2 linked regions of the Luteibacter rhizovicinus DSM 16549 genome follow. The protein of the gene in region 1 interacts with the protein of each later gene in a pairwise test. Links are inferred from orthologs where the notes say so. Each region holds a gene or a part of one and is shown on either strand. Other genes may lie near its edges.

Region 1 (15,642 bases):
ATGACCCTGCCAGCCACACCCCGGCACCCGAGTCGTCCGCTACCGTTGCTTCCTTCCGGACCTGGCGGAGTTTACGGACTATCGTCGCGGGGGGACCGACAGGGTCACCATAAAGACGTTTGAAACTGGCGGAGAGAGAGGGATTCGAACCCTCGATACGTTATTAGCGTATACACACTTTCCAGGCGTGCTCCTTCAACCACTCGGACACCTCTCCACTTACATCCTCTTCCCCGGCTTCCTGTCCGGCAAAGAAGCGGAAGGATAACTTCAGCGGTGCGGCGAGACAAGGGCGGAACGACGAAACCGCCTCAACCGGCCGTCGGACGCGGTGGTTCGGGCGCCGGAAGCGGCAGTCGCTCGCCCGGACGGGCGATCCGGTAGCCACGTGAGACCAGCGTTTCGCCGTCGTCGACGCTCCCGTAGTGGTACAGCGCCATACGGGCGCGGACCTCCTCCGGGTATTCGCGCTCGAGATCGTCCACCCCGGTGTGGGACGGGTTGCCGACGACGCCACAATCGTGGGCGATGAGTTCGCCGTGGGCGCCATGCAGCGCCAGCGCCTCGGGCACCGGCCGCGTATCGCCGGTGTAGACGAAGCTGCCACGCAGGGCGAGGCCGTACGAGGTGCCTTGCACGTGGTGGCGGGTCGGGAAGACGTCGAACCACTCACCCTCGTGCCAGAAACCACGCGTGCAGGGGATGAGGTGGAAGGCCTCCCAGTAGTTCACTCCGCCCTCGGCCAGGGCACCCGGGTAGTCGGCCACCCTGCCCTGCAGCCACGGCAGGAGCCCCGCGTGCAGGTAGACCCGCGTGCGACCGCGCAAGGCTTCGTCGAACCACAGACGGAAGAACAACCGCTCCATGCCGGCGACATGGTCCATGTGGACGTGGGTCACGTAGAGCGCCGGCGGCGGGGCGCCGTAAGCCGCCACGTAGCGGTCCAGCGTGTCCGGGCCACAGTCCACCAGGAGCAGGGGCCGGCCGTCGCGCTCGACGACGACGGCGGAGGATCCGAGCTCCACGGCGTGCGCCGCGCCCGTGCCAAGGAAGTGCAGGTTCCAGCTCACCCTTTAAGACTCCGCTCGTAGTGCTCGATCAGGGCCGGCCAGAGCTCGGCGTCGAAGGTGTCGCCGCCGGCATCGCGGGCGCCGATCTTGATCAGCGATCGCTTCAGGCGAGCCAGGTTCGCCAGCCGCCAATGCAGCGACGGTCGGCGAAGGCGGCCGCGATCGAAGTCGATGAGGTAGAGGCCTTGTGGATTGACCAGGATGTTGTGCGCATTGAGATCCGCATGCCAGGCACCCTCACGATGAAAACGGGCGATCAACTCACCCACCTTCCCCGCCAGGGCGACATTGAAGGCGCCATCGTTCAGGCGTTCGGCCAGGGTGGCCGCCTCGGGAATCCGCAAGGTGATCAGGTCCGCCGAGTAACGCAGCCAGTAGCGCACGTAACGTGTGGCCAACGGCGGCGATACCGGCAGACCCCGGCGCTCCAGCTCAGCCAGCAGGCGGAATTCGCGTACGCTGCGGGTGCGACCCCGGCCCGTGAACAGGTAGCGGTCGCCGAAGATTCGGGCCACCATGCCACCGCGCCGATAATGGCGAAGCACGGCCTCACCGGCCGGCGTTTCGATCACCGATACGCCGCCGCGACCGCCGGCCTGCGAGCGCAGGGCATCGCGCTCACTCCAATGGGCGGGCGAGAACCAGAGGCTGTCGACTTGAGATGTACGGGTGGCGTCGAACAGAATCGTGCCGCCCGCCGCCTCCGCTACGCGTTCTTCTGTCATTTTCGGGCCGCCGTGGAGCGGCCTCCTATCCGGTGATCGATCTTGCCCAGTCTAACAAGCCGCCCCCTCCCGCCGGGAGACTCCAGCCTCTGCATCATGCGGACGTCCGCCATCGGTGACGTGACGCACGTAACGCCGCTGATACGCACCCTGCAGGAAAAGGCGCCGCAGACAAGGCTCACCTGGATCATCGGCAAGCTCGAGCGCCGCCTGGTAGGCGACCTGCCGGGGGTGGAGTTCATCACCTTCGACAAGGGCCAGGGTCGCGCTGGCGTGAGCGCCGTGCGCGAGGCCCTCGCCGGCCGTCGCTTCGATGCCCTGCTGCACATGCAGGTGGCCCTGCGCTCGAACCTCTTGAGTCTTTCCGTAAAAGCGGATCGCCGCATCGGCTACGACCACGCCCGGTCCAAGGACTTGCACGGCCTGTTCGTCAACGAACGCATCCCCGCTCGCACCGGCGAGCACGTCCTGGATGCCATGGCCAGCTTCATCGAGCCGCTCGGCCTGAAGCAGACCGCGGTGCGCTGGGATATCCCGGTGCCTGACGAAGCCCATGCCTGGGCGGCCGAACAGCTGCCCGGCGATGCACCGACGCTGCTGGTCAGCCCGATGTCGAGCCATACGGTGCGCAACTGGCGGGTGGAACGCTATGCGGCGCTGATCGACCATGCGATGGCTCGTGGCCTGCGCGTAGCGCTCGTCGGTGGTCCGTCGGCACCGGAGCGTGCACTGGCGGACAGCATTCTCGCGGCGGTGAAGCAGGCCCCCATGGACCTGACGGGCAAGGACACGTTGAAGCGTTTCATGGCCCTGCTCTCGCGCAGTTCCATGATTCTCACGCCGGATTCGGGCCCGATGCACATGGCCAACGCGGCCGGCGTGAAAGTGCTCGGCCTGCATGCGGCGAGCAATCCCGAGCGCTCCGGACCGTACTCGGACCGCCGCTGGTGCGTCGACAAATACGATGCCGCTTCCCGCAAGTTCTTCGGCAAGCCGGCTTCAGAAATTCCGTGGGGCACGAAGATCGAAAAGCCCGGCGTCATGGACCTGGTCGAAGTCGACGACATGATCGCGCGCTTCGAAGCCTGCGCCGACCACCTGGGAATCGCCCTCGCAAAATAACCGCAGCCTTGTAGGAGCCGATTCATCGGCTCCCACAAAAGGCATCGCCGATAAATCGGCTCCTACCCGAGTGGCGAGAGTGCGTTATCAGGCCTGCGGGGCGCGGTAGTCCTGGTAGGACTTTTCTTCGACGAGGGTCGAACCCAGCTTCATGTTGATCTCGCGCTTGATCGCCGCGCGCTCGTCGTTCTCGATGTACACCGAGCGGGCGAGCTGGATGAACGCCTGATCGAAGGCCTGGGCACGCTCCTTCATGCGGATGTCGTCCTCGATCTTCCACAGGCGCTGGTTGACCGCGAGCAGACGCGCGGTTTCGTGCGCGATATCGGTCTCCGAGGCCTTGTCGTTCTTCCACGTCGCATCGAGCAGTTCGAGCTCGTTGCGCACGTTGGCCAGCTTGGCGTCGTCCTTGATTTCCTGCAGCTTGATCTGAAGGATCGTCATCTTGTCGATCAGCTCGCCGTAAGAAACGGGGGTCTGGATCAGGCTCATGGCAAATCTCCGGTCGGTCAGGCGCCGGAGGTTAGCAGTTTTGCGCCGGCCCGACTGCCGCCATAGGCCGCCAGGCCCTCCACCAGATGGTCGAATACCGCGCGAATGCGAAGGCTGCTGCGCTGGTCCTCGTGCATGACCACCCAGATCGGCAACGGAATATCCACCGCCTTGGGAAACAGTCGCACCAGCCCGGCGCGCCGTCCCAGGGGCACCTGGCAGGCGCCGATCCCGAAACCCGCCCGGATAGCGGCCAGTCCGGCGAGATCGTTGTCCGTACGCAAGCTGAAGAATTCGCGTCGGTACGGCATGTCCGCCGGACGGGTGGCGCGGATATAGGGCGTCTCTTCGTCGTAACCGATCAAGGCGTGGCGGGTCAGGTCCTCAAGCGTCTTCGGCCGGCCGGCGGCGGCAAGATAATCCGCGTGCGCGAAAAGGCCGATGGGAATGACGCAGACCTTGCGGGCGACCAGCGCGTCCTGATCCGGCGGCGAACTACGGACGGCGATGTCGGCATCGCGACGCAGCAGGTTCTCGGTGCGATTGGTTGTCGACAACTCGAAGATCAGACCTGGGGAACGATGTCGCATGGCGGCCAGGATCGGCGGCAAGACTTCCACGCCGTTGACCTCGCTCGCCGTGATACGCACGACGCCACGCAACTCGTCCTTCGCGCCCGAGGCGGCGCGCAGGGCCGAAGCGGCGGCCGATGCCATCGCCTCCGCGTGCGGCCGGAGTTTCAGGGCGGCATCCGTCGGAATCAGCCCGTGCGAGGCGCGCGAGAACAGCGGCACGCCGAGCGATGCCTCGAGTTCGCGGATATGCCGGCCCAGGCTCGGCTGGGTCATGCCAAGCCTGCGTGCCGCTCCGGAAAGGCTGCCCTCGCGGAGTACGGCGAGGAAAGAGCGGAAGAGATCCCACGTCGGGTCAGTCGTAGCCATGCAAAAACGTATATCACATCAACGTCTTTAGGCAATTCCCGTATGGCCTCGAGGCGACCAGACTTCGTTCATCCCAACGGAGTCGACGCCATGCAGACAACCACGCACCGAACCGCACTTGTCCTGGGCGCCACCGGCGGCGTCGGCGGCGCGACCGCCAGGGCCCTCCTCGACAAGGGCTGGAAGGTCAAAGCGCTCACGCGCCGCAGCATGCCTGCCGACGGCCCGATCCAGTGGATCAAGGGAGACGCGATGAACGCCGCCGACGTCCTCGCAGCCGCGGCGGGTGCGCAGGTCATCGTGCACGCCGTCAATCCTCCCGGTTACCGGAACTGGGAAACGCAGGTACTACCGATGATCGACAACACCATCGCCGCCGCACGTGCCGTCGACGCACGCATCGTCATCTTCGGCAGTGTTTACAACTACGGCCTGGATACGTTTCCCCTGCTTCGCGAGGACAGCCCGCAGCACCCGCCGACGCGAAAGGGCGAGATCCGCGTCGAGCTCGAACGACGCCTGGAAGCGGCGGCTCGCGATGGCGTGCGCTCACTGAACCTTCGTTGCGGTGACTTCTACGGACCGAACGCGGGAAGCAGCTGGTTCGCGCAGGGCCTGGTCAAGCCGGGCAAGCCCCTGCGCGTTATGCACTATCCGGGGCCGCGCGACCTGGGCCACGCATGGGCGTATCTGCCCGACGTTGGTGCGACGACCGCCGCGCTTCTCGATCGGGAGGATCGCCTCGACACGTTCTCGCGCTTTCATTTCGACGGCCACTACATCACCGGCAACGCTCTCCATGCCGCCGTGCGTCGGGCGTCGGGCAAGCCCGCCCTGCCACTGCGTACCTTCCCGTGGATCGTGGTCACCCTGGCGTCGCCTTTCTCCACGACGATGCGCGAGGTGCGCAAGATGCGCTATCTCTGGCGCGCGCCGCTGCAACTGGACGGTAAGCGACTGCACGCGTTTCTCGGTGTCGTTCCCTCCACGCCGATCGACGCCGCGTTGCACACGACCCTGTCATCGCTAGGGGTGCTCGACACCAGCGCCTGACGCACTGACGCCGGCTCGACGTCGCACCGCTATGATCGGCGCAACGCCATCGCGGAGTGCACGCATGAGCCAGCCGCCTGTCCTGATTGTCGGTGCCGGCCCCACCGGACTGGCCGCCGCCCTGTTTCTCGACGTTCACGGCGTCAAAGCGCGGATCGTGGATGCCGCGCTGCAGCCAGCAGCCCATTCGCGTGCCCTGGTGGTCAATCCGCGGACGCTGGATCTTCTCGCCGGGACAGGCGTGACCGAACGCATGCTCGCCGAGGGGCGCCGCATTCGCGGCGTGCGTTTTCATGAGAACGGCAAGGTGCTGGCGACGGTCGAAGCCGAATCGATGCATCCGCGTTACGGCCTCACCGTCCTGTCGCAGGAACGCAGCGAAGCGCTTCTCACCGAGGCGTTGCTCGCGCGAAACATCCCCATCGAACGCGGCCTGCGCGCCGGATGCGTGGGTCAGGACGACAACGAAGTACGGGTGGCATTGAACGGCGCCAGCGACGGGGAGCGCGGGTACGCTGCGGTATTCGCCGCAGACGGCGCGCGCAGCGATTTCCGTGGGACGCTCGAGATCGGTTTCTCTGGCTCGTCCTATCCGGAACCCTGGCCGCTTTACGACGTTCCGCTGGAGACGCCGCTCGACCGCGATCATGCTCACATCCTGTTTTATCCCGAAGGAATGATCTTCCTGCTCGCACTGAACGACGAGATATGGCGTGTCATTTCCAACCTGCCGAACCCCCTCGCCCGACTACCGACGGGAACGGTCTCCAGTGAACCGATCTGGGAATCGTCATTCCACGTGGCACACCGCGTCGCCGATCGCTGCGCCATCGATCGCATCGCACTCGGCGGCGATGCCGCCCACGTGCATTCACCCGTCGGCGCGCGCGGCATGAACCTGGGCATCGAAGATGCCGCCGCGTTCGCCATGTACTTCACCGCGCCGGGAGCGAATCCGATGGATGCACTCGAGCGTTACCACCGGGAACGTCATGCGGTGCACAAGGGCGTGGTGCGCCGCGTGCACGCCGTAACGGCAATGGCACGCAGCAGTAACCACCTCGTCGCGAGCTTTCGCCACACGGCCCTGCCGTGGATGTCGCGTATGCCGGCCCTCAGCGAGCGCGTGCTGCGCACCGTTGCCGGACTCGATCACCCGGCGCCGGCGCCCTGAGCTCAGAGCGAAATCGCACCCGCCGCATCAAGCAGCAGCACCACGTTCAGGCTCAACACCACCAAGGCACCCAGACTCGCCAGCACGACGACCGGCCAGCGGTTGTGGAACACGCCCATGGTGTCGCGGCGACTGGTGAACCACACCAGCGCAATCATCGGGAACGGCAAGGCGATACTCAGCGCTACCTGACTCAACACCAGCGCACGCGTCGCGTCCACGCCAGCGATGACGACGATGAAGCTGGGCACCATCGTAATGGACCGCCGCAACCACAGCGGAATACGGAAGGCGACAAAGCCCTGCATGATCATCTGCCCGGCCATCGTACCCACGACGGAGCTCGAAAAACCGGAGGCGACCAGGGAGATCAGGAAGATCGTCGCCGCCGCGCCACCGAGCAACGGCACCAGAGTCTGGTAGGCCGTCTCGATCTTCGCCACGTCCGGATGACTGCCGTGGAACGCACCCGCGGCCATGACAACCATCGCCAGATTGATCAGGCCAGCCACGGTCAGCGCCAGCACGACTTCGAGATTGGAAAGCCGGATGATCCGTCGCCGCTCCGGGTCGGTCTTCGGTCGCGCCCGCCGCTCGGTCAGCCCCGAGTGCAGGAACAAGGCATGCGGCATCACCGTCGCTCCGATGATGCCCACCGCGATCGCCACAGCGGCGCTGTCCGGCAGATTCGGTACGAAGATCTGCTGCCCCAGCGACGCCCAGCCCACCGGCGCCACGAACAGCTCGACGAGATACGAAAGTCCAACGACGCCGACCAGGGCGCCAATCGCCAGTTCGAGTCGCCGATAGCCCATGCCTTCGAGCAGCAACAAGGCGTACGTCACGATGCCGGTGATCACCATGCCGACCAGCAGCGGAAGGTGAAACAGCAGGCTCAGACCGATCGCGCCACCGAGGAACTCGGCGAGGTCGGTCGCCATCGCCGCCAGTTCGCTGACCACCCACATCACGTAGACGAGCGGCTTGGGCAGACGCTCGCGACACAGCTGGGCCAGGTCACGACCGGTCACGATGCCCAGGCGTGCCGACAGACTCTGGAACAGCATGGCGACGAGGTTAGCCAGGACCACCACCCAGAGCAGCCCGTAGCCGTACCGCGCACCCGCCTGGATATTGGTCGCGAAGTTGCCGGGGTCGATGTAAGCCACCGACACGACGATCGCCGGCCCAGCGAACGGCGCCAGCCCGGCCAGCCCCGTCCGCCGGCCTTGCAGGACGTCCTGCATGACCTGGGTATCGCGTGCGCGCCTGACTTCGTCTCTCACCGCAGCGTCCGATGGGCGAAAGGCGCCCGTAGCCGGATTAAGAACAGCATCGCGTACACAGGACGTTAATGTGTGAAACCGGTGCGCGGGCACTTCGCGGCTCCTCCACAAGACGCGGCCTATATCTCGTGGGGATTCCCGGAGGCGCCATGACCACGATCATCCAACCCGGTCCCCGTGTCAGCGGGTTTTCCGCCGCGAGGCAAGACGACATCGGCTACTGCGTGCTCGCCGACCTGAGCAGTCCGCCGACCGATCCCTGGCTGCGCCTGTTCGCCACCCGCTGCGAGGCCGTGTTTTCCCGGCACACCTCGCCAGACATTCGATGGGTGGAAAACAAGATCTGGTTTCGTGTGCCCTCCCCCGAACTCGTCGGCGAGTACGCTCGCCTGATCGTTGAAGCCGCCACGGGTGCCAGCACCGACTATGACGAGCAACAACGCCTCGACGCCGAACGCGCGGATGCCCTGGCACGTAAGTCGCACGATCTCGACGACCTGCTCAACCAGGTGAACGCCGCATTGCCCGAGTGGGCCGAACAGGGAGCGCCCGCAAGCCAGGGGAAAGCGACGGGCTGATACGGTCGGGTCCGCACTGACTTCAAGGCTTATCCATGCATCGTGTCCGGATCGCGCTGTTGGCCGCGTCCTTTTTCGTGGCCTGCACCGGCCACGCTGCCACGCGAGGGGCGGCCGAACCGACCAGCCCCGTGAGCATCGATCTGTGGCCATCGACGCCGCCCGGGGAGGGTCCTGGCCCGCGCGGTCCCGAACGCGTTTCTACCAGCGGCGCCGTCTCCAACGTGAGCGTGCCGCGCATCGAGATCTACAGCCCGGCCCATCCCAACGGCACGGCGATCATCGTCATCGGCGGTGGCGGTTACGCACGCATCGGCATGGGGCACGAAGTGATGCCGACGGCGGCATGGCTCGAAACCCAGGGCGTCACCGCCGTGGTCCTTTACTACCGGCTGCCAGCCGACCACTGGCCGGCGGTCGCTCCCTTCCAGGATGCGCAACGTGCCATCCGCGTCCTGCGCGCGCACGCCCAGCAACTGGGGATCAACCCGGCGCGTGTCGGTGTCCTCGGTTTTTCCGCCGGGGGCAACCTCGCCGGCATCGCCGAGACGCGCTCCGCCGCCAGCTTCTACCGCCCCGTCGACGCGGCCGACCAACTATCGGCGCGACCCGATTTCGCGGCGCTGCTCTATCCGGTCATCTCGCTCGAGCAGCCCTACGACACCACCCGCTCCGGCCGCGAGTTATCGACCCAGGCCGATGCGGCGCAGGCGTACTCCGTGCAGTTGCACGTGACCCGCAACGCGCCGCCGACCTTCCTCGCCCAGGCCAAGGACGACCCCATCGCGAACATCGGCAACAGCCAGATCATGTACGAGGCCCTGAAGAAGAACGGTGTCCCCGCCGAGCTGCATGTGTTCGACACGGGCGGCCACGGCTGGGGCATGGGCACGCCCGGCTCGGAGGTGGCGGCGTGGCCTGGGTTGTTCGCTACCTGGGCACGACGCAACGGTTTCCTGTGACGTTCTTCACACACCCGCGCTAAAGGCCGGGCGACCCTCGCCGATCTTTCTTAGGGAAGACCCTGGAGTCGAGACGCCATGCCTGTCCAGCACGCCCGCCACGTCAACCTGCAATTGGTCCTGTCCCAGCTCGAAGCCGAGGGCATCGTCGGCTACGCCGATCAGGCCGAGCACCTGGGCAACGTCACGGAAGGTCGCCTCGCTGCCATGGCCCAGGGCGGCCCCATCGACGTGTTGTTCTCCCAGCATGTGGAGTGGGCGCTGCACCGACGAAAGGGCTGGATGGACGAACTGCACGAGGACGATCCGCTGGAGGTGTGAGGCCAGGAGGCCTGTCGCACATCCTTTCGAAAACTGAAAGGCGAACGAAAGATTTTACGAAGAGACTCCGCGCTCGTCCCCGCGAAGCTCCCCCACATGATCGCCCTGCAACGGATTGTTCAGAGCTTCCGCCAGCGTAACGACTGGCAGTCGCGTCGCTCCCCGCGTGTCTACGCTGCCGCCTACGCGGCGCGATGCCTCGTTGCACCGCTCCGCCACCTGCGCTGGCTCGGCCTGCTCCAGAGCCACCCCGCCCTGCGCGAGGCCGCGCACCGCGACGGCCGCCTGGTCGAGCGCTGGCAGCACCGTTTCATCAGCCGTCGCTTCAGCGCGCGTAAGCGACTCGACGCCCTCATGGACCACTACGGCTTCGTCGTCTCGTTGCTACCCCGGGGCCTGCTAGAGCAGATGTACGCCGACGGCCAGGTGGTGCTTGCCGAGGCCGCGATGAAAAACGGCGAACCGCTGCGCGTGCTGCTCATGCCGCCGACACGCAAGGGCTGCGAAGGCGAACTCAACCTCGCGCTGACGACGGTCGACGACACCCTGCTCTTCTCCGTCACCCTCACCGTCCTACCATCCACGGGCGAGCTGCTGGTCGGTTGCCTGCAAGGCCCCAACACCGAGGATGGCCAGGAGCGTGTGCGCCTGGTCACCCGCCAGTGCCACGGCCTGCGCCCGAAGAACCTGCTGCTTTCCCTGCTGTACGGTTTCGCGGCGCAGCACGGGTTGCCACGCCTGCGCGGAATCAGCAACGACGGCCATGCGCGCTCGGGGCGGATCAAGGCCAGCTACGACACGTTCTGGATCGAGTCCGCTGGCGTCCTCGCCGGTGACGGCTTCTTCGACCTGCCGCCGACCGAGCCGGAACGCAGTGAGCTCGAGGTCGCCAGCAAGCATCGCTCGGCCTTCCGCCAGCGCGAGGCGCTGCGCCGCGAACTCGTTGCCAGCACGCTGTTCGCCCTGAGCCTGCCGACGATCGACGCGATGGACGCCATGCACGAAGAGAGCCTTCGCGCCGCCTGATCCTTTGCGATGGCGCGGGGTCGCTCAGCCCACGCGATTCCCGAGGCGACCGATGCCGGCAATCTCGATCTCGATCAGGTCGCCACGGCGTAACGCTGTCGGCGGCTTGCGTCCGATGCCCACGCCTTCCGGCGTGCCCGTCGCGATGATATCGCCGGGCATCAGGGTGATACCGGCCGAGATCGTTTCGATCAATGTCGGGATGTCGAAGATGAGGTCGCGCGTGTTCGCGTGCTGGCGACGCTCGCCATTCACCCAACACGACAGGTCGAGCGACGCGCCGTCGATCGCGTCCGCAGTCACCGCGAACGGTCCCATCGGCGCAAACGTATCGAACGACTTCCCCATGAACCACTGCTTGTGTCGCTTCTGCCAGTCGCGGGCGGTCACGTCGTTGATGATCGTGTAGCCCCAGACGTGACGCATGGCCTCGGCGCGCGTGATGCCTCGCCCGCCGACGCCGATGATGACGGCCAGCTCGGCCTCGTAGTCGAGGAAGTCGGTCACGCCCTCCGCCGCCCAGATGGCTGCACCGTGGCCGATGACGCACTCGGGCGCCTTGGTAAACACGATGGGATCGGTCGGCAGGTCTTCCGGCGCCCCGGTGTGCCCTGCATCGAAACCGCTGCCGGCGAACTCTTTCGCGTGGGCCGCATAGTTCTTGCCGACACAGAAGAGGTTGCGTCGCGGACGGGGGATCGGGGCGAGGAGTTCGACGCTCGCGAGGGCCACAGGAGCGCCGCTCGCTCCGGCGGCTCCCGCGAAGACGTCGTGCAGGTCGGACACCGGTCGGCCTGCGACCCTCACTGGCGTGACCGAAAGGCCATCGGGCGAGACCTGCCCCACACGGATTTCGCCCTCATGGCGATACGTGGCGTACTTCATGGGTTTTCGAGCCTCCCGAGGGCATTGACTTCGTCGATGATGTATTTACACTATGTATATGCATCAGTCCATACCCGCCACCGACCTGCCCTGCGCCTGCACCACGATGCGCAAAGCCACCCGCGCCCTCAGCCGCCTCTACGACGACACGCTGGCGCCCTTGGACGTGACCGTCGCCCAGTTCGGCATCCTCAAGGCGATCTGGCGTGAGCCGGGGCTGGCGTTAAGTCGCCTGGCCGATGAGATGGTCATGGACCGCACCTCGCTCTACCGAATGCTCACCCCGATGACGTCGGCCGGCTGGATCGCCATCGCTTCGCCGACGAAGGGCCGGGCCAAGACGGCCACCCTCACCACGGAGGGAGAATCCCTGCTTGTGCAAGCGCGCCAGCTCTGGGACGACGCGCAGAACCGCGTGGTCGGCACCTACGGCGCCGATCGCTGGCAGGTGCTCGAAAGCGCGATTGCCGAACTGACCCGACTCAGTGTCGGGCTCAACGCCTGATCCATCTCCTACGCCATTCCATCCGGAGACTCCCATGCCCTTCGTCCGCATCGATCTGCTTCGTGGCAAAGACACGTCCTACCGCAGCAAGCTCGGCCAGGCCGTTTACGACGCGCTGAGCAGTATCGGCGCACCCGAGAACGACCGCTTCCAGGTCATCGCCGAACACGATCCCAACGACCTCATCTTCGATCGCACCTACTTGGGTATCGATCGCGGCGACAACTTCGTCGCGATACAGATCACCTTCAACGAAGGGCGCACGCTCGAGCAAAAGAAGGCCCTCTACAAGGCCATCGTGAAAAACATGGGCGATTCGGTCGGCATGCGTCCGCAGGACGTCTTCATCAACCTGGTCGAAATCAAGAAAGAAAACTGGTCCTTCGGCAACGGCGAAGCGCAATACGCTCCGTAACCCGAACACAGGCGCTCAGTAGTCGCTCCATGCGGGAGCCGACTTGTCGGCGAAGGGTGCTAGCCAAACGATCCCTGTTGCAGGAACCCAACCATGCCAACCTACATCGTCCGCAGCACCCTACCCTCACTCACCGCCCCCACCAAACAACGCATCGCCCAGGCGATCACAGCCGCCCACGCCGACATCACCGGCGCCAACACCTTCTTCGCCCAGGTCGTCTTCGACCACGCCCCGGGCGACGACTGGTTCATCGGCGGCGTGCCCGTTGAAGACGCCACCCTCTTCGTTCACGGCCATGTTCGCAGCGGCCGCACCGACCACCAGAAGCGGATGCTCGTCGAACGCCTAGTTCGCGATGTCGCCGAAGCGTCAGGCCTGCCAACGCGAGCGATCTGGATCTACCTCAGCGAAATCCGCCCCAGCCTCATGGCCGAGTTTGGTCACGTACTTCCGGAGCCCGGTGAAGAAGCGGCGTGGTTCGATGCCCTGCCCGAAGACGATCGCCGCAGGCTCGCGGCGATTGCGGAACGTGCACGCTCTTAACCCCCTCGCGAAATCCGCACCGCCTGATTGACGGCATCGATGACCACCTGCGGCTTGTCGTACTGAATGTAGTGTCCCGCATCCGGAACGATTTCGTTCACGCCGCGCGTCGACATCGCAGCCACACGGAGATGCAGCCCTTCCCACGACAGAGTCTTCCGGTTGCGTTCGTTCTGCGACTCGCCGGTGCGCGTCGGGAAGGGCGAATGCGTAAGCACGATAATCGGCATATCCCCGAAATCACTACGCGTTTTCCGGGTTTCATCAGCACTGGCGTAGAAGACGTTCTCGCGCTCGGACGCAACGGCGGCCTGCCATTTTTCCGTTGTGCCGTACGCTTCCTGCGCCTGGTTGATCGCGGGACTGTACCGCGGGTCGTTCGTATCGCCAAGGCACTTCTCAAACATGGCCGTCCCCTTCACCAGCCCCTTCCGCGCGACATCGACGCATGCGTGCTGGTCTTTCAGGTACTGGTCGTATTTTTCCTTTTCCCCCGGCGCACCTAGCGCCCAGCCCTCTTTCGATTGGTCTTCGTGCGACCCATCGACGATAACCATCCCAGCAACGTCATCACGATATCTATCGGCAAATACACGCACGTTCATGCCTGCCAGCGAATGGCCGACCATCACGTAAGGCGGCTTGACGCCCGCCGCACGCAGTAACGCGTGAAGATCCTCGGACTGATTGACCGGCGTGCCCGGCCGGTGCGCGGCATCGCTGAAGCCGAGACCTGCGCGGTCGAATGAACAGACGCGCGTGGTCTTTGCAATCACCGGCTGGACCATCGCCCAGGAAATCGTCGAATCACCCATGCCTGCATCCAGGATCACCGCCGGTGAACCGGATCCCACGCAGTACAGATTGAGCCGCTGGCCGCCGCCGATGTCGACCAGAAGAACGGGCCGAGTGTAGATGACGTCATCGATCACGGCAGGCTTGGGCAACGTTGCCTGCGCGAAACATGGTACCCACGGCGCGAGCAGGCAGAGCGCCGCGATCGTCTTCTTCATCCCCATCCCCTATGGCAGTGCCCTCGGTGGGCCCGTTGATTCTTCCTTCGCCTCGGATCACCGTCAACGGTCATGCGGCAGACCGGTCGGTGCGAGCCTATCCGCCATCTCAGCCTGCAGAAAATCGATGAATCGTCTGACCCGTGGCGGCTGGTAGGTATTCGCGTGATACATCGCGTGAATCGGCGACGGGGCCGACCACGCGGGAGCGTTGACCAGTGCGAGGCGCCCCTCCCGCACGTCGTCTGCCACCGCCCATTGTTGGCGATAGGCGAACCCGTGACCGCGTATCGCCCACTTGCGGATGACCTCGCTGTCGGTGCACTCGTGATAGCGCCGCACGCGAATCGTCGTGTCGCCGAGGCGCCATTCATCGCGCGGGCCTGCGTTTGTGGTGAGTACCAAGGTGGGTAGCTCGACAAGATCTTCGGGTCGCGAAGGCGTGCCGTGCTTGGCGATACACGCCGGTGAGGCGCAAACCACGCGGCAACTGTCGATCAGATGCCGAGCCACCAGCGCACTGTCCTCCAGCGGCCCGACGCGAATCGCGACGTCCACGTCATCGGGAACGAATCGAGAAATAGAGTCAGCAAGCGAAAGGACAATCCGCACATCGGGATGGATCGCCATGAATCCATCGAGGACGTCGAGCAGCAGGTTGCGCCCGAGATCGGACGGCGCAGAAACGCGCAACGTGCCGCTCACCGTGTCGGTGCCACTACGCACGGCGCGCTCGCCTTCCTTCATCGCATCGATGGCGATGCGGCAATAACCGAGGTAGGTGCGACCTTCGTCAGTGAGGCGAAGCTGTCGTGTGGTCCGTTCGAACAACCGTGCTCCCACCGCGGCTTCGATGCGTTGCACGCAGGCGCTGGCTGCCGCCGGCGAAAGCCCAGCACGACGGCCTGCCGCGGACAGGCTACCCAGGTCGGCGGCGTCGACGAGCAGCTGCATGTCGCTCAGACGATTCATGGCGTCGCATCCGGTCAGGCGGGTTGCCTGGTCGGATCATCTTCAAATGGCATTTGAAGGTCAATGAAGAACCAGGCCAATTATCAAAACCCAGGCCGACGGCGAGGATGGCCCTACCCACCCTCACCCAAGGTCCTCCCGTCATGAAGCACGCCCCACTCTTCGCCCTCGCGACCGTCCTCGCCGTGTCCGCCTCGCCGCTCGCCGCCTCGGCCGCGGACGCTCCCTCGACCGGACCGGGCGTGCTGGCCGGCGCCTGGACCCTGGTCCGTTGCGACAACGTCTACCCGGATGGCCACCGCGTCGAACTCTACGGGCCGAACCCCGAAGGCCTGTGGCTGATCGATGCGCAGGGCAATTACATGATGGATATCGTGCGGGCCAAGCGCATGCCTTTCGCCGTCAACGACAAGTCCAAGGGCACACCGGAGGAATACCGCGCCGCCTCGCTCGACTTCAACGCGCACTACGGCACGGTAAGCGTCGAGGGCATGGTCATGCACAGCCATATCAAGCAGGCGTCGTTTCCTAACTGGGACGGCAAAGGCGGCGACAG
Region 2 (7,468 bases), 180 kb from region 1 along the record:
GGCGGGTTTTCGCGGCTTGGCAGATGAGAAGGGCTCCCGAGAGGGGGCCTTTTTCTTTGGGGGGCTGGCTTCTTGTGGGGACTGAGCTTTTTGTGGGAGCCGGCTGTGCCGGCGATGGGGTTTGCGGTGATCTGGTTATCGCCGCTGAAGCGGCTCCCACAGGGGAGCGGGGTTTTGCGGGTTGGGGCGGCACACATAAAAACGCCGCTGGCGGACTCCTGTCCACCAGCGGCTTGATCCGATGTTTCCATGGTTCGTGAATCGCGAGTTGCTCGCTGGATCCACGTTTCACCACTTCGCATCGGCGAGGCTGACATCCTGTCGCCTCATCAGGTCGATCGTCCCCACGACCGACCTGGGCTCACCGTCTCTCGACGGCGGCTCCCCCACATCGATGACGGAATCGTAACGAACCGTTCACCGACCCGGTATCGGAAAATTTCCTATGTGAGTTCCGATACTTGTGCTGCGTAGCAGCACGCGCAGGTGTAGTCCGATGGGCTCGGGATGGATGCGAAAGATGCCGCCCAGCGCCGTGATGCGATCGCTCATGCCCTGTAGGCCGCGCCCGCCACCGTCTGTACGAATTGGCCTCGGGGTCGCAGGCAAGCCGGTGCCGTCGTCACGGATGTCGAGGATGGCCACCGGACCGCTGTCGCGCAGTCCGATGCGTAGCCGCAATTTCAGTTCTTTCGCACCTGAATGGCGAACCACATTGGTCGCACTTTCCTGCACGACACGATAAATAGCGGTAAGTGTCTCGTCGTCGAGCAGCCGCGGTTCGCCCCGCAGGTCGGTCACGTAGTGAATGCCGGCGGCGGTCAGCATGTCGCGCACGGGGCCTTCGTCCAGCGCCCGGAGCAGCCCGAACTCGTCGAGAACGGAAGGGCGCAGGCTGTCCAGCATCTTATGTAGCGCCCGGCGCATGTGGCCGAGGATGCCGTTGATCGACTGCCCGATGTCGTCCAGGCCCGCGTTGCCCAATCGTTGCTGGGCCAGCTTCAGGTGGGTCTGGATGGCGGTGAGGTTCTGGCCCAGCTCGTCGTGCAGCTCGGCGGCCATGTGCTTGCGCAGGTCTTCTTCGGCCTGAAGGTTGCCGCGCGCGGCATCGCGCAACTGGCGCGCGAGCTGGTCGAGGCGCTGGTTGGCGGCGGCCAGGTGGGTGTTCTGCTGGGCGACACGCTCGCTGCTTCGACGCAGGGCGTCGGTGGCGGCGCCGAGCATGAGAGTGCCGGTACCCGCCACGGCGAGGAACAGGTGGGCGGCGGCCGTCGGCGCGCCCCGGCCGATCATGTCTTCGGTCACATTGAGGCCGACGCTGGTAATGAGCATGGCCAGGCCGGCACCGCGCCAGCCATGCCGGAAGGCGAAGAACAGCACGGGTGCCAACGAGAGCACGCGGGCGAACTGCGGCTGGGGCGAGTACTCGGCGAGGGTCACCAGGATGGCCAGGGACGGCAGCATGACCAGCAGGCCGTCGAGGAGCAGCTCGGCGAGGGCGGACTGGGTCGGCCTTTCGCGGAACATGAGGATCATCACCGGCACGACCAGCAGGACACCCAGGTAGTTGCCGAGCAGGTCGCTACCGAAGGTGGTGCCGAGCATTTCCACCGGAGCGGCGGGATGCAGCGAGGCCATCATCGCGGCGTTGCCGGCCGTGGCGACCGTGGCCGTGACCATGGCCGACAGCAGAAGACGGGCGACGTCTTCCGGGGTGTTCAGGCTGGCGTGCAGATGGGCGCGGCGCAGCAGCCAGAGACAGGCGGCGACCATCAGCGGCTCGGGTGCGTCGCCCAGCACGAAGCCCGCACCGCCGATCGGCAGGCCGCTACGCCACTCGCAGAAGGCGCTGGCGAGGATCTCGGCACCGAGGATCCAGAACCAGTTGCGCGTCCTCATCAGAAGGAGGGCGCCGAAGCGCAGGCCGAAAGGCAGCACCCAATACGGTTGTTCCGTCGGCCAAAGGAGGATCCAGGCCGCCGCATAGAGGAGGGCGAACAGGGGGCCGGCGAACCGGGAGAGGGCGTTTACTCGCATCCCCCGAATGTTACACGCCGAACCTCATGTAACGTTGCACACTTCCACCCATACGCACGCGTCGGGCGAGCCTGTTACATTCTGTCCATGCCAAGAATCGTCCTTGTAGATGACCACGCCATCGTTCGTGAGGGTTTCAAACGCCTGATCGAGCTGGAACCTGACCTCGACGTCGTCGCCGAGGCCAAGAACGCCGATGAGGCGGTGGACGCCGTGACCCAGCATCGCCCCGACCTGGTGGCGGTGGACCTGTCCTTGCCCGACGGTAGCGGCCTGCCCCTGATCGAGCATCTGGCGAGCATCTCCCCGGACATGAAGATCGTGGTACTGAGCATGCACGACGGCGAACCCTACGTGTCCGAGGCGCTACGCCGCGGTGCGCGTGGCTACGTGACCAAGGGCGTGGCACCCGAGGAGCTCGTCGTTGCCGTGCGCGCTGTGTTGAGCGGCGAGCAGTACCTGAGCTCGGATCTGCGTGAGCGTCGCTCGGGCCGGTCCTCGGTGGACCTCGATCCCTTCAATCGGCTGACGGCGCGCGAGCGCGAGGTTTTCCTGTTGCTGGCGGCCGGACGGGCACCGAAGCAGGTGGCCGCCGAGTTGGGCATCGGGCAGAAGACGATCTATATCCACCGCGCTGCGGTCATGAACAAGCTCAATGCGGGGTCGGAACTCGACCTTTACCGGATGGCGCAGGAGCGGGGGCTCATTCGCGCCTAACCCTGCGCCCGGTCGAGCATCTTCTTGGCGTGGGCGCGGGTTTCCTTGGTGATTTCCACGCCGCCGAGCATGCGCGAGAGCTCGTCGCGGCGGCCAGCGGCGTCGAGGGTGTGGATACGCGTGCGGGTGGCTTCGCCGTCGCTTTCCTTGGCGACCTGAAGGTGTGCGTGGCCTTGCGCGGCGACCTGGGGCAGGTGGGTGACGCACATCACCTGGACGCGTTCGCCGAGGGCGCGCAGTTTCTGGCCGACCACTTCGGCGACCGCGCCGCCGATGCCGGTGTCCACTTCGTCGAAGATCATGCAGCCGATGTTGTCGTTGCCCAGCGTGGCCACTTCGATAGCCAGGCTGATGCGGGCGAGTTCGCCGCCTGAGGCCACCTTGCGTAGCGGGCGCGGCGGCTGGCCGGGATTGGCGCTGACCAGCAGTTCGCAGCGTTCGCGGCCCTGCGGATCGGGCTCGTTGCCTTCGACGCGCTCGAGCGAGACCTCCAGACGACCGCCGGCCATGCCGAGCTCGCCCATCAGGGCGGCGACCGACGTGCCCAGACGGCCAGCGGCCGCGGCACGTGCGGCGGATAGCGACGCGGCGGCTTCGTCATAGGTCTTGTGCAGACGATCGCGCTCGCGGCCGAGGCGATCCAGGGCATCGCCGGCGCCTTCGAGTTCGGCCAGGCGCTCGCGGATCTCCTCGGCCTTTACCGTCAGTTCCTCGATCGGCAGCCGGTAACGGCGCGAGAGGTCGTGCAGGTGGGTGAGCTGGGTGTCGACTTCGGCGAGGCGCTCGGGGTCGAGTTCCACGTCCTGCGCGTAGCGACCGAGGCCGTCCACGGCTTCGCCTACCTGGATCTGTGCGCTGTCGAGCAATTCGAGGGTCGGTACCAGCGAGGCGTCCAGTTCGGCCAGGCGCGACAGTTCGGCGTGCGCGCGGAGCAGGGCGCGACCCACGGCGAACTCGCTCTCGCCGTCGAGGATCTCGACCACGCCGTTGGCGCCTTCGGCCAGCCGTCCGGCGTTGGCCAGGCGGCGATGCTGGGCTTCGAGTTCTTCCAGCGCCGCGGGCGACAGGGCCCAGCGGTCCAGTTCTTCCAGTTCGTGGGCAAGCAGTTCGATCTGGCGCTCGCGATCGTCGCCGCCGGACAGGCTGCGGATGCGCGCGACGGCGTCACGCCAGGACTTCGCGGTGTCGCGGACGCTGGCCTGCAGCACCTCGTTGCCGGCGTAGGCGTCGAGCAGGGCCATCTGGTGCTGGCGCGAGAGCAGGGCCTGATGTTCGTGCTGGCCGTGGATCTCCACGATGAGCGCGGCCAGGGCGGACATCTGCGCGAGGCTGGCGGGGCGGCCGTTGATCCAGCCGCGCGAGCTGCCTTCGACGCGGATCACCCGGCGCAGCTGGCAGGTCTCGCCGTCGTCGAGTTCCTCCTGCCGGAGCCACGCGGTCGCTTCGGGCAGGCCGGTGAGGTCGAATTCCGCGGCCAGCTCGGCGCGGTCGCTGCCGGAGCGGACCATGCCGCTGTCGGCGCGGGCGCCGGCCAGGAGCATCAAGGCGTCCACGAGCAGGGATTTGCCCGCGCCGGTCTCGCCGCTGACCACGGTGAGCCCGGGCCCGAAGGCAATCTCGGCTTCTTCGACAACGGCAAATTGGCGGACGTAGAGCGAGGTGAGCATGGCGACCGATGGCGGCGGATGGAATCGCGCCGATTGTAGCGGGAGGCGCGTCGCAGAAGCCGAGACTTGCAACAAGGGCGTCGAGACCTTATTGATAGCCGGACGAACCAACCCCTCCGGCCCGCCCACGCGCATGAATCCGTTTTCCGGTCACGACATCGATGCACGCGCGCGCCGGCTGCTGCGTACCCTGATTTCTCAGTATCTGTCCGATGGGGAGCCGGTCGGCTCACGCACGCTGGCGAAGTCCTCGGGCCTGGAAGTCAGCCCGGCGACTATCCGGAACATCATGGCCGACCTCGAAGAGGCCGGACTGGTCTCCTCGCCGCATACCTCGGCGGGTCGTATCCCGACGCCGCGCGGCCTGCGCCTGTTCGTCGACAGCCTGCTCGAGCTCAAGCCCCTGCCGCGCGACGACATGGCCCGCCTGCAGGGCGGCCTGCCGCCGCATCAGACGACGACACGCGACCTGCTCGGCAACGTCTCGCACCTGCTTTCGGCGATGACCCACTTCGCCGGCGTGGTCACCGTGCCGCGCCAGGGCGATTTCCCGCTGCGGCACATCGATTTCGTCAATCTGCCCGACGCGCGGGTGCTGGTGATCCTGGTCTTCTCGGATAACCAGGTGCAGAACCGCGTGGTCCAGCTCGTCCGTCCGCTGGAGTCGGCGGAGCTGGAGCAGGCGGCCAACTATCTCAACGCCCAGTTCGCCGGCTTCCGCCTGGCGGACATCCGCGCCCATCTGGCCACCGAGCTGCGCGAAGCGGGCGGGGAACTCAATCGCCTGCTCACCGGTGTGGTCGAACTGGCCACCGCCTCGTTCAGCGCCGATGAGGACGCCGACGACGTGCTGGTCAGCGGCCAGACCAACCTGATGGGTTATTCGGAGCTGGCCGACATCGAGCGGCTCCGCGACCTTTTCGACGCCTTCCAGCAGAAGCGCGACCTGCTTCAGCTGATGGAAATGTGCGTCAAAGCCCCTGGCGTACGCCTGTTCATCGGCGAGGAGTCCGGTTTTTCGGCCCTCGACGGCTGCAGCATCGTCACCGCCACCTACGGCACGAAGGGCCGCATGCTCGGCGCGATCGGAGTTATTGGACCGACGCGTATGGCATATGAGCGAGTGATCCCCGTGGTACAAGCCACCGCCGGACTGCTCAGCGACGCCTTGAATCGCGCCGCGGCGACCTCATAAACCGCCACGGGAGGCGGGTTTAGTATTTCCCGCGAATGTTCGACCCTTCCACGGAGGGGTCGGTACGCTGACATTTGGAGTAAACATGCAAAACAACGATCCCCACGCGCCGGATCCGGCGCAGGACGGCGCGGCCGACAGCGCCATCCAGGCTGAGCTCGACGCCCTCGGCGTCCAGCTGGCCACGATGGAAGCCGAGCTGGCGCAGGCCCGCGAGACGGTGCTGCGCGAAAAGGCGGAGATCGAGAACCAGCGTCGTCGCATGCAGCGCGATGTCGATCAGGCTCGCCGCTTTGCCAACGAGAAGTTGCTCGCCGAATTGCTGCCGGTCTACGACGGCATCGCCCTGGGCCTGACCAACGAGGCGGCGGATGCGAAGACGCTCCGCGAAGGCCTGCAGATGTCGCTCGATCAGCTGAAGAAGGTCACCGAGGCCAATGGACTGACCATGGTCGACCCGCTTCACCAGCCGTTCAATCCGGAGCATCACCAGGCGATCAGCTCGGTCGAGTCGAACGAGCATGCGCCCAATACCGTCGTCGCCGTGGTCCAGAAGGGCTTCGTGCTGAACGACCGTCTGCTGCGTCCGGCGCTCGTCGCCGTGGTGCGCGACCACTGAACAGCGTTACCAAAGATATTGAATCGATGGGGGTTACCCCCATTTTCCTTAGCAGTCGCGGCCGCGGGGGCCGCATGAAATTCGGAGCAACGTAACTATGGGCAAGATCATCGGTATCGACCTCGGTACGACCAACTCCTGCGTCGCAGTGATGGAAGGTTCGACCGCACGTGTCATCGAGAATGCAGAGGGCGATCGCACCACGCCGTCCATCGTGGCTTTCACCAAGGACAACGAAGTCCTCGTGGGCGCGCCGGCCAAGCGCCAGAGCGTGACCAACCCTTACAACACCTTCTACGCGGTGAAGCGCCTCATCGGTCGCAAGTTCACCGACGCCGAAGTGCAGAAAGACCTCAAGCTGGTTCCCTACGGCATCGTTGCGCACGATAACGGCGACGCCTGGGTGCAGACCGCCGACGGCAAGAAGATGGCACCGCAGGAAGTCTCCTCGAAGGTGCTGATGAAGATGAAGAAGACCGCCGAGGACTTCCTCGGTGAAGCGGTCACCGAGGCGGTCATCACGGTCCCGGCTTACTTCAACGACAGCCAGCGCCAGGCCACCAAGGACGCGGGCAAGATCGCCGGTCTCGACGTCAAGCGCATCATCAACGAGCCGACCGCTGCCGCGCTGGCTTACGGTCTGGACAAGGCTGCCACGGGTGACCGCAAGATCGCCGTGTACGATCTGGGCGGCGGCACGTTCGACGTGTCGATCATCGAGATCGCCAACGTCGACGGCGAGAAGCAGTTCGAAGTGCTGTCCACCAACGGCAACACCTTCCTCGGTGGTGAGGACTTCGACAACCGCGTCATCGACTATCTCGTCGAAGAGTTCAAGAAAGAGCAGGGCATCGACCTGCGCAAGGACCAGCTCGCGCTGCAGCGCCTGAAGGACGCCGCCGAGCGCGCGAAGATCGAGCTGTCCTCGGCGCACCAGACCGACGTGAACCTGCCGTACGTCACCGCCGATGCCTCGGGTCCGAAGCACCTGAACATCAAGCTGACCCGTGCCAAGCTCGAGTCGCTGGTGGAAGACCTGGTCAAGGGCACGATCGATCCGTGCCGCACGGCGCTGAACGATGCCGGCCTGAAGATCTCGGACATCCACGAGGTGATCCTCGTCGGTGGCCAGACCCGCATGCCCAAGGTCCAGGAAGCCGTGAAGGACTTCTTCGGCCGCGAGCCGCGCAAGGACGTCAACCCGGATGAAGCCGTCGCCGTCGGCGCCGCGAT

The links.
Region 2: the proteins of BJI69_RS21700 (region 1) and grpE interact in binary tests that used the Escherichia coli proteins (3 or more experiments, as listed by UniProt). The link is inferred for Luteibacter rhizovicinus DSM 16549 from one-to-one orthologs.

What each region holds. Positions count from the first base shown.
Region 1 is NZ_CP017480.1:4,732,031-4,747,672, forward strand. The notes cover bases 5,722-8,627. They hold BJI69_RS21700 (Nramp family divalent metal transporter), read right to left. Parts: upstream 7,864-8,627; coding sequence 6,580-7,863; downstream 5,722-6,579. Other genes in these bases: BJI69_RS21695 (FAD-dependent oxidoreductase), read left to right, coding at 5,722-6,577; BJI69_RS21705 (ferredoxin reductase domain-containing protein), read left to right, coding at 8,013-8,441; BJI69_RS21710 (alpha/beta hydrolase), read left to right, coding at 8,477-8,627. In the rest of the region: BJI69_RS21665 (MBL fold metallo-hydrolase), read right to left, coding at 312-1,070; BJI69_RS21670 (3-deoxy-D-manno-octulosonic acid kinase), read right to left, coding at 1,067-1,795; BJI69_RS21675 (glycosyltransferase family 9 protein), read left to right, coding at 1,892-2,917; BJI69_RS21680 (DUF6165 family protein), read right to left, coding at 3,005-3,409; BJI69_RS21685 (LysR family transcriptional regulator), read right to left, coding at 3,427-4,350; BJI69_RS21690 (NAD-dependent epimerase/dehydratase family protein), read left to right, coding at 4,441-5,403; more of BJI69_RS21695, read left to right, coding at 5,468-5,721; more of BJI69_RS21710, read left to right, coding at 8,628-9,403; BJI69_RS21715 (hypothetical protein), read left to right, coding at 9,482-9,724; BJI69_RS21720 (VirK/YbjX family protein), read left to right, coding at 9,821-10,750; BJI69_RS21725 (fumarylacetoacetate hydrolase family protein), read right to left, coding at 10,775-11,635; BJI69_RS21730 (MarR family winged helix-turn-helix transcriptional regulator), read left to right, coding at 11,694-12,140; BJI69_RS21735 (tautomerase family protein), read left to right, coding at 12,175-12,555; BJI69_RS21740 (tautomerase family protein), read left to right, coding at 12,649-13,101; BJI69_RS21745 (alpha/beta hydrolase), read right to left, coding at 13,098-14,114; BJI69_RS21750 (LysR family transcriptional regulator), read right to left, coding at 14,178-15,086; BJI69_RS21755 (lipocalin-like domain-containing protein), read left to right, coding at 15,230-15,642. UniProt on the Escherichia coli protein: H(+)-stimulated, divalent metal cation uptake system. Involved in manganese and iron uptake. Can also transport cadmium, cobalt, zinc and to a lesser extent nickel and copper. Involved in response to reactive oxygen.
Region 2 is NZ_CP017480.1:4,560,493-4,567,960, reverse strand. The notes cover bases 4,751-7,468. They hold grpE (nucleotide exchange factor GrpE), read left to right. Parts: upstream 4,751-5,701; coding sequence 5,702-6,235; downstream 6,236-7,468. Other genes in these bases: dnaK (molecular chaperone DnaK), read left to right, coding at 6,333-7,468; hrcA (heat-inducible transcriptional repressor HrcA), read left to right, coding at 4,751-5,616. In the rest of the region: BJI69_RS20840 (MASE1 domain-containing sensor histidine kinase), read right to left, coding at 418-2,037; BJI69_RS20835 (response regulator transcription factor), read left to right, coding at 2,125-2,754; DNA repair protein RecN, read right to left, coding at 2,751-4,421; more of hrcA, read left to right, coding at 4,555-4,750. UniProt on the Escherichia coli protein: Participates actively in the response to hyperosmotic and heat shock by preventing the aggregation of stress-denatured proteins, in association with DnaK and GrpE. It is the nucleotide exchange factor for DnaK and may function as a thermosensor.